Regions from separate parts of the Lelliottia nimipressuralis genome, predicted to be linked through region 3. Evidence: predicted binding sites of a transcription regulator. Region 3 holds the regulator's gene; each other region holds the start of a gene.

The links. The regulator CRP, encoded in region 3, controls carbon source genes, mostly activating them, when cyclic AMP is high. The targets are predictions, from matches to a motif close to ATGTGANNNNNNTCACAT.
Region 1: a site for CRP is predicted at 1,306-1,323, ahead of rbsD (D-ribose pyranase). Genes of this name have one in related genera too.
Region 2: a site for CRP is predicted at 1,974-1,991, ahead of ACB496_RS15125 (YfcZ/YiiS family protein). Genes of this name have one in related genera too.

Annotation. Positions count from the first base shown of each region.
Region 1 is NZ_CP167172.1:4,668,530-4,671,810, forward strand. Features, by position in the region: gene rbsA (ribose ABC transporter ATP-binding protein RbsA) at 1-796, opposite strand, end outside; gene rbsD (D-ribose pyranase) at 804-1,223, opposite strand; gene kup (low affinity potassium transporter Kup) at 1,450-3,281, opposite strand, start outside.
Region 2 is NZ_CP167172.1:3,165,679-3,168,959, reverse strand. Features, by position in the region: gene mlaA (phospholipid-binding lipoprotein MlaA) at 1-331, shown strand, start outside; gene fadL (long-chain fatty acid transporter FadL) at 378-1,724, opposite strand; gene ACB496_RS15125 (YfcZ/YiiS family protein) at 2,097-2,381, shown strand; gene fadI (acetyl-CoA C-acyltransferase FadI) at 2,627-3,281, shown strand, end outside.
Region 3 is NZ_CP167172.1:4,251,397-4,254,677, reverse strand. Features, by position in the region: gene ACB496_RS20495 (YccS/YhfK family putative transporter) at 1-1,334, opposite strand, end outside; gene crp (cAMP-activated global transcriptional regulator CRP) at 1,393-2,025, opposite strand; gene ACB496_RS20485 (OsmC family protein) at 2,332-2,736, shown strand; gene ACB496_RS20480 (phosphoribulokinase) at 2,820-3,281, opposite strand, start outside.

The DNA.
Region 1 (3,281 bases), 420 kb from region 3:
GCCCACACAGATTGTCGACTTTCAGGCGGACAGCGCCCGGCGTTTTGTCGAGACGCGGATACTGTTCTTCCAGCTTGCGCCCCACCATCATCTCAATCAGCGTATCTTCGGTCAGCGAGGAGACCTCGCGCTCGGCAATAAATTGCCCGTCGCGGAATACCGTCACGTCATCGCAAATCTCGAAGATCTCTTTCATGCGGTGGGATATATAGACGATCCCGCGCCCCTGAGATTTCAGCTCGCGGATCACGCGGAACAGGGATTCGGTTTCTGTATCGGTCAGGGCGTCGGTCGGTTCATCCATAACGATGACTTTCGACTCGAAGCTCAGCACTTTGGCGATTTCCACCATCTGCTGATCGCCAATAGACAAGTCGCCTACCAGACGGTCGCTTTTAAAGCGCAGATTCAGCTTCGCCAGCAGAATGTCGGCTTCGGCGTACATCTTTTTCCAGTCGATTTTGCCAAAGCGATTAACGAATTCACGGCCCAGGAAGATGTTTTCCGCAATGGTGAGCTGCGGGATCAGGTTCAGCTCCTGGTGGATAATACCAATCCCGGCTTCCTGAGAGGATTTAGGTCCGGTGAAGGTCGTCTCTTTCCCCAGCCACAGCAGCGTTCCGGCGTCACGGGCATAAATGCCGGTGAGCACTTTCATCATTGTGGATTTGCCAGCGCCGTTTTCACCCACCAGCGCCATAACGCGCCCGGAGTAAACGTTTAACGCGGCACCGGAGAGGGCTTTTACGCCCGGGAACGATTTATCGATCCCTTTGAGTTGCAATAATGCGTCCATGATGGCCTCAGAACGTGACGCCAGCACAGAGAATGATATTCGCATACGGGGAACACTCCCCGCTGCGAATCACCGCCTGACTGTCTGCGGTTTGTTGTTTGAATTGCTCGTGCGTTGTGTAACGAATTTCTATGGTGTTTCCCTGGTGTTGTTGCAGTTGCTCAATATGGCTGAGCAACGTTTCGTGGAGTTGCGGATTATGTTGTTTGATCTCCGTCGCGAGAATGGCCGCCTCAACCTGCATCTCCGACGTCACCACGCCCAGTACCTGCATAAACGAGGGCACGCCCTGCGTTAACGCCATATCAATACGGGTTGTGCTGCGCGGAACCGGTAAGCCTGCATCGCAAACCACCAGCGTATCGGTATGCCCAAGACGGGAAATAACCGATGAGATTTCAGAATTGAGTACCGTGCCTTTCTTCATTTTCTTGCTCCACTAGCGAAACGTTTCGCTAAAAGAAGTGTAGCCGCAAGAGTGTTCAGAAAACCATCATGACGTAACAGAATTGTGATCAACGTCGAAACGTTTCGCTAAGTGAAATGTGGGGGCATTTTGGGAAGTGTTTTACCTGGTGGCGCCTCGCTTATACGGCCTACGGTTTCGTAGGGCCGTGCAAGCGAAGCGTCACCGGGAGAAGGTGTTGCGGAGGTTAAATCTCGACCTGCGTGCCTAACTCAATCACGCGGTTAGGCGGGATTTCAAACTGGTCAGGTGCGCGCAGGGCGTTACGCTGCAGGATGAGGTACAGCTTGCCGCGCAGACGCAGATACCACGGACGTTTGCCGACAATCAGCGACTCGTGCGACATAAAGAACGAGGTTTCCATCATTCGACAGCTCAGCCCTTCCAGACCGCAGCGGTGGAACACCTCTTCCACGTTCGGCGTTTCGCGCCAGCCGTAACTCGCCACCACGCGCCAGAAGGTCGGAGAAAGCTGTTCGATCTGCACACGGCGCACGTTGTGGACGTATGGTGCATCTTCGGTTCTCAGCGTCAGCAGGATCACGCGCTCGTGCAGCACTTTGTTGTGCTTGAGGTTGTGCATCAGGGCAAACGGAATCACGTTCAGTGCGCGTGACATATAAACTGCGGTGCCAGGCACGCGTACCGGCGGCGATTTCTCCAGCGAGGCAATCATCGCTTCCAGAGAGTTACCATGCTCGTGCATACGGCGCAGCAGGCGGAAGCGCTCGCTCTTCCAGGTGGTCATCACCAGGAACATCACCAGCCCCAGGGTCAACGGCAGCCAGCCGCCGGAGACGATTTTGTCGAGGTTTGCTGAGAACAGCGGTACATCGATGCAGAGGAAGCCCACCAGAATCAGCGCAACCAGGAATTTATTCCAGTGCCAGTTCCGGTACGCCACGGTGGTCGAGAGAATCGAAGTCAGCACCATCGTACCCGTCACCGCAATACCGTACGCCGCGGCCAGGTTGCTGGAGTGCTCGAAGCTGACAATCACGATCACCACGGCGAAGTAGAGCAGCCAGTTGATGAACGGAATGTAAATCTGGCCAGACTCCATCTCCGAGGTATGAATGATGCGCATCGGCGACAGATAGCCCAGACGAACCGCCTGGCGCGTCAGGGAGAAGACGCCGGAAATCACTGCCTGAGAGGCAATGACCGTCGCCAGAGTGGCAAGGATAAGCATCGGCACCAGCGCCCAGTCAGGCGCCAGCAGGAAGAACGGGTTCTTGATCGCTTCCGGATGTTTGAGCAGCAGCGCGCCCTGACCGAAATAGTTCAGCACCAGAGACGGCAGAACCACGGTGAACCAGGCCAGACGAATCGGCAGCTTACCGAAGTGCCCCATATCCGCATACAGCGCTTCCACACCGGTGATCGACAGCACCACGGCGCCCAGCGCGACGAACGAAACCGTTTTGTATTCCAGGAAGAAGTGGACCGCCCACATTGGGTTCAGCGCCTGCAGCACTTCTGGGTTGGCGATAATACTGCGCAGACCGAGTGCCGCCAGAATCAGGAACCATGCCAGCATAATGGGTGCAAAGAGTTTACCCACCAGCCCCGTACCGTGCTTCTGAATAGCAAACAGCAGCGTCAGCACAATGATGGCGAGCGGAACGACCCACGTATCCAACTGCGGCGCAATAATCTCCAGCCCCTCAATTGCTGAGAGCACCGAAATCGCCGGGGTAATCACCACTTCTCCATAGAAGAAGCTGCCACCGATCAGGCCGATAATCACCAGGAACGAGGTCATTTTTGCCGATGTATTACGCCCGGCAAGAGACATGAGGGTCAGGATCCCGCCTTCACCGGCGTTATCCGCGCGCATGACAAAGGAGAGATACTTAACGGAAACCACCAGGATCAGCAGCCAAAAGATGAGTGACAAAAAGCCAAAAACGGCGTCACGTTCAACACCAAAACCAAACTGACCGGACAGACATTCGCGAAGCGTATAGAGCGGGCTGGTACCGATATCACCGTACACAACCCCAATGGCCGCAAGCG
Region 2 (3,281 bases), 1.1 Mb from region 3:
GGGCTATGGTCCGTATATGCACCTGCCATTCTACGGCAGCTTTACCGTTCGTGACGACGGTGGCGATATGGTCGATACCCTCTATCCGGTGCTGTCATGGCTGACCTGGCCGCTGTCCATTGGTAAATGGACCGTGGAAGGGATTGAGACACGCGCTCAGTTGCTGGATTCCGACGGCCTGCTCCGACAGTCTTCCGATCCGTACATTATGGTGCGTGAAGCCTACTTCCAGAATCACGACTTTATTGCCAACGGCGGTAAGCTGAAACCGGAAGACAATCCGAATGCCAAAGCTATCGAGAATGAACTTTCAGAGATAGATAAAGAATAAATAAAAAAAGGTGAGCAAATGCTCACCTTTTTTAATGCTGGCGCGATTAGAACGCGTAGTTGAAGTTGGTACCGAACAGCCAGGCTTTACCTTCAGATTTAAAGGTGTACGCAGCAGGGCCTTCACCCTCGGTGAAGCTGACGTTCTGACCGTGCATATAAGAAGCACCCACATCGATAGACGCATCGTCGTTAAACGCATAAGTCATACCGGCGCTCAGCCACAGACGGTCCTGATCCGGGATAGAAATGGAGCGTTTGTCCGCAGGAACCGGGCTGTCATCGAACGCGATACCGGTACGGAAGGTCCAGTTCTTATCGTAGTAGTAGGTCGTACCCAGCGCGATACGATAAGCATCTTTGAAGCTTTCATCTTTATAGAACAGCGTCTGGCCGTCGTTGCCGGTGGCTTTCAGCTCCTGGAACTGACTCCAGCTGGTGTAGGTCAGGCTGTAGTGGACAGCCCACTGCGGTGCCACGCGGTTATAACCAGACACTTCCCACATTTCTGGCAGGTTCAGCGTCAGCGCGCCACTCTGGGTTCTGCCGCCGGTGCCCGCTGGCAGACCGGTCAGGCCCATGCTGGCAAAGATGTTGCTCAGGTTCGGGTCAATGGAGCTTTTATAGTCGCCGTCGAAGTCGATTTTCACTTCAGAACGGTAGGTCAGACCCCAGCGGTTGTTTTTATCCAGCTCATAAAGGATACCGGCGTTCCAGCCGAAGCCCCACTCGTCACCCTTCAGGTAAGCGATCTGATCGTCAGGGGAGTTAATACCGTCCAGCATGGATGGAGGCACCATCCCCTGCAGCTGGCCTGCCAGCAGTGGACCGAGTGAACCCGCATAGCGCTCGATTTTGGCTTTCGCGTAAACCGCATCAAAGCCCACACCGAAGCTCCAGTTGCTGTCCAGACGATACGCGCCGCTCAGGTTGAGGTTGATGGTCTGCAGGTCAGTCTTACCGCCATAAATGCCGGCCGCGTAGCTGTCGTTAAATTCTGTTGCCAGACCATAGTTGGATGTGACGGATGCGCCCCAGCCAAATTGATCGTTGATTGGCATAACAAAGTGCATGTTAGGTACCCACGCCACGGGCGCGATGTTGTCCTGGTTAGCACTCTGTCCGGTTAAATTGGATTTCCCGGTAACGTTCACATCAGGATCGATATAAACGGCACCCATTGAGAAGGTTGGGCGATCAAACATAGTGATCAGCGCCGGGTTACGGCTCACGTTGCCTGCGTCATCGGCAATCGCACCTTCCCCAGAATATGCACGGCCAAGGCCAGAGGAAGAAAATTCGTTAAGCTGGAAGCCCGCTGACCAGGCGGAGGTTGATACGATTGCCACTGCGACTGCCAGCGCAGTCTTTTTGAACAGGGTTTTCTGGCTCATGACCATAACCTCATTGAGTTATTTTTATGCAATATATGTTACATAGAGTAACAGGAGCGCGAAGTGTAGGGTCTGCGGTAACACTTAGAAATCAGACCAGTGGCGAGAGTATAGGTCGGACCAGATGGGATGTTGCAAGTATGTTTCTGAAGTTTTTCAAAGATGTTTTTTGAAACGAGATCTCTGTGGCAAAAATGCGACCACCGGCACTCAGCAGAAAGGGTGATTTTTGCGTTAGATCATTTTTTAGTGTGATAACGGTCACTTATCCCCGTTTGCGCCATTAACGGCTGGAGAGAGCCACGGCCAGGGCGTAAAATATCAGCAACGTGTTTATCTCGCGCCGTGCGCGAATGCAGAGGAACTTGAGCTATGAGTAAATGCAGTGCTGATGAAACCCCGGTTTGCTGCTGTATGGATGTCGGTACCATTATGGATAACACCGATTGCACCGCGTCTTACAGCCGCGTATTTAGCAAACGTTCGGATGCAGAAGAAACCTTAGCCGCGCTGACCAAACGCGCGCGCGACGTGGAATCCGATCCCTGTGAAATCAAATCCACCCTCACGGAAGTGGACGGTGGCGTGAAGCTTGATATCGATTTCATCTTTGCGTGTGAAGCTGAAACTCTGATTTTCCAGCTCGGTCTGCGTTAATTTCTCCGTAAAGTTGCCGGGTGATTTTTTACTTATCTGACCTGCAGTTTCGTAGTCCTGATAAGGCAAAGTCGCGGCCCGCAAAAAATACCTCAAATGCCCCTGTGACCCAGGGGCATTTTCTTTTCTTCTCTGTGTCTTAGCTCGCACTTTTTCGCTTCCCCGATTGGCTCTATGTAAAAAAATGGTTAAAACTGTTATCAGGTCAGACCACTTTGCGCTTATATCATTTACAGGGGACTTTTATGAGTCAGGCACTACCGCTCGTCACCCGTCAGGGTGACCGCATTGCCATTGTCAGCGGATTACGTACTCCGTTTGCACGTCAGGCGACGGCATTTCACGGAATACCGGCTGTCGATCTGGGGAAAATGGTAGTGGGGGAGATGCTGGCTCGCAGCGAAATACCCCCAGAGGTCATCGAACAACTGGTTTTTGGCCAGGTCGTCCAGATGCCGGAAGCACCCAATATCGCCCGCGAAATCGTGCTTGGGACGGGAATGAACGTCCATACCGATGCCTACAGCGTCAGTCGCGCCTGTGCGACCAGCTTCCAGGCCGTCGCTAACGTAGCGGAAAGCCTGATGACCGGCACCATTCGCGCCGGTATTGCAGGCGGGGCCGACTCCTCTTCCGTTCTGCCGATTGGCGTCAGTAAAAAGCTGGCCCGTGTGCTGGTGGATGTCAATAAAGCCCGCACCATGGGGCAGCGTCTCAAACTATTCTCCCGCCTGCGTCTGCGCGATCTGGCGCCGGTGCCGCCAGCGGTCGCGGAATATTCTACCGGCCTGCGAATGGGCGATACCGCAGAGCAAATGGCGAAAACCTACGGCATCACCCGCGAACAGCAAGATGCCCTGGCACATCGCTCGCATCAGCGTGCCGCGCTGGCGTGGTCCG
Region 3 (3,281 bases):
ATGACCAGCATTCCCAGCAGGGTATAGCCGTCAGGAACATGGAAGTGCAGTGTGATACCGGCAATCACCAGCCCGGCAAACGTCCCGAGCGCACGGTGCAGTATTCGCACGCGCGTCGCGCCATAGCCATTCTGCGTGACAAACAGCACGGTCATTAAAATCCAGTAGGGCTTGGGTAAGTGCAGCGCGACGCCCATCAGGCTGGCGATGCTCAGCATCACGCTGATGCGTGCGGCATTGCGCAGGGCGGAAGATTTCAGTGATAAATAGCTTTTCAGTGCCGGTAGCAGCGGCAGACGCTTTTGTTTATCGGCCATCAGGTCGCGCGGGTAGAGCGGGCGCTGAGTGCGCAACACGCGTGCGATGCGGCTAAAGTGCCACGCGCAAAACTGCCCAACCGGATTATCCGGATGCTGACGGGCAATTTTCTCCAGCGCGCCCAGCTGTTTATCCATTGTAAAACGCGTGGGATAACGGTGGTAAAGAATATCGTCAGCCAGCACCCGCAGGCGGGCCGCGACCGTCTGGGCATTCCAGCGGATCACCGCTTCGGCGTGGCTGCGCTCCACCAGTTTTTGCACCTCCTGCGGGTGATGCAGACTGACCGAAATATGCTCCTGTAGATCAAGCCCCACCTGGAAGACGCGCAGCAGTCGCTTGTATTCATGGTTTTTATTGGCCGCCAGCATATGCAGCTGCTGATAGCACTGGCTGATTAAGTCGACCACTTTTTGCTGGCGCGTAAGCAGCGGGGGCAATGATTTTTCCGGGTCTGTGTGTTGCGTCAGCAGGGTGTATTTGGCTTCGCAATAGTCCGCGAGCTGGACGTAGAGCAGGCTCAGGGATTCGCGCAGGGGCTGCTCCCGCCACATCCAGAACCAGAACCAGTTAAACAGCCCGTACCACAGGGTACCGAACGTATAGATCAGCAGCGGCTCCCAGACGGGCATATTTCCGGCGAGGCTCAGTGTGAAAATAGCGGCTATCAGTGAGGCGGGCAGTAGGCGAGCGTGCAGCGAACTGATCTCCGCCGTGACGCCCAGCGTCATAGCCAGCACGGTCAGGATTAACGGCAGCGGGATATCACGGGCCAGCAGCAGCTGCACGGCCAGGCTACATCCGGCGAACAGGCAGCCGCCGATAATCAGGCGTTTGAAAAAGCGTTTATGCGGTGTATCGAGACCGGCAATGTTGCAGCAGGCAGGAACGAGAGAGAACAACAGCCCATGTTGCAGATGGCCCAGGATTAAACCGACAGCCACGGGAAGACATAACACCAGAGTTTGACGTAGTGCGTAGTTAACTTCGGGGTGATAAATCAGCCTGCGCCACATGATCGTCAGAGACAAAAACGGCGTGACACCTCGCGATGGCACGCCGTTCGTTCCGGAATTAACGCGTTCCGTAGACCACGATAGTTTTACCGTGAGCGGAGATCAGGTTTTGATCTTCCAGCATTTTCAGGATACGGCCAACGGTTTCACGAGAACAGCCGACGATCTGACCAATCTCCTGACGGGTAATTTTAATTTGCATACCGTCCGGGTGGGTCATGGCGTCAGGTTGTTTCGCCAGGTTCAGCAGGGTCTGCGCGATGCGGCCTGTTACGTCCAGGAAGGCGAGGTTACCCACTTTCTCGGAAGTGACCTGCAGGCGGCGAGCCATCTGCGAAGAAAGACGCATCAGGATGTCCGGGTTCACCTGGATCAGCTGGCGGAATTTCTTATAGGAGATCTCTGCAACTTCACACGCGGTTTTCGCACGCACCCAGGCGCTACGTTCCTGGCCTTCTTCAAACAGGCCCAGTTCACCGATGAAATCGCCCTGGTTCAGATAAGAAAGGATCATCTCTTTCCCTTCTTCATCTTTGATCAGCACTGCCACCGAGCCTTTGACGATGTAATACAACGTTTCCGCTTTTTCACCCTGGTGAATCAGCGTGCTCTTCGATGGGTACTTATGAATGTGGCAATGAGACAAGAACCATTCGAGAGTCGGGTCTGTTTGCGGTTTGCCAAGCACCATGCGCTGTTATCCTCTGTTATAAGCTGTCTCAGAGTCAAAATCGCATCCTGACTCTGGGGTTGCAATCGAATTCTTACCCGTACCTGGGAAGTGGCTGTCGCACTGTTCGCAGCCAGTAAAGTTTGATGTCCTCTGCATACATGTGTAACGTCAATGTATTACTGTAGCATCGAGACTGTTTTAGCATAGCTTTAGCCGCGTGTCTCCTGGTGTCTCGCTTCAGCATGATGCAGGTCGCCTTCCGTTGCGAGAATTGTAACGCACGCGTAATCTGTTCGGAAAAATGCAACTTTGGAGTTAATGAAAATGCAAGCGCGTGTGAAATGGGTTGAAGGTTTAACGTTCCTTGGCGAATCCGCTTCAGGACACCAGATTTTGATGGACGGCAACTCCGGAGATAAAGCGCCAAGCCCGATGGAAGTGGTACTGATGGCGGCGGGCGGATGCAGCGCGATTGACGTGGTTTCGATTCTGCAGAAAGGTCGTCATGACGTGACGGACTGCGAAGTGAAGCTGACCTCAGAGCGTCGCGAAGAGGCGCCACGTCTGTTTACGCACATCAACTTGCATTTTATCGTCACCGGTAAAGAGCTGAAGGATGCGGCGGTTTCCCGTGCGGTGGATCTGTCTGCGGAGAAGTACTGCTCCGTGGCGCTGATGCTGGAAAAAGCGGTGAACATTACGCATTCCTACGAAGTGATCGACGCTTAACACTACGCCCGGTAGCGCTACGCTTGCCGGGCCTGTCACCGCATGATTCAGCCGGATAGCGAAGCGCTCCCCGGCGACTGAACTCAGGCGATCTTCTTGCCTTCCATCAGCCGTTGCACCAGCGGCATCATGATCAGCTCCATCGCCAGCCCCATCTTCCCGCCCGGGACCACTAATGTATTGATATGGGAAATGAATGAGCCCTGCAGCATCGCCAGCAGCCAGGGGTAATCAATGTCTTCCAGATTGCGGAAGTGAATCACCACAAAACTCTCGTCCAGCGACGGAATTGTTTTCGCCGCAAACGGGTTAGAGGTGTCCACCGTCGGGACGCGCTGGAAGTTGATGTGGGTCCGCGAGAACTGCGGCGTCAGGAAGTTGATGTAATCTTCCATCGAGCGCACGACCGAATCCATCACCGCTTCACGCGAATGGCCGCGCTCGCTCATGTCACGGGTCAGCTTCTGAATCCACTCCAGATTGACAATCGGCACCACGCCGACCAGCAGATCCACGTGGCGTGCCACATCGTGCTGTGGAGTCAC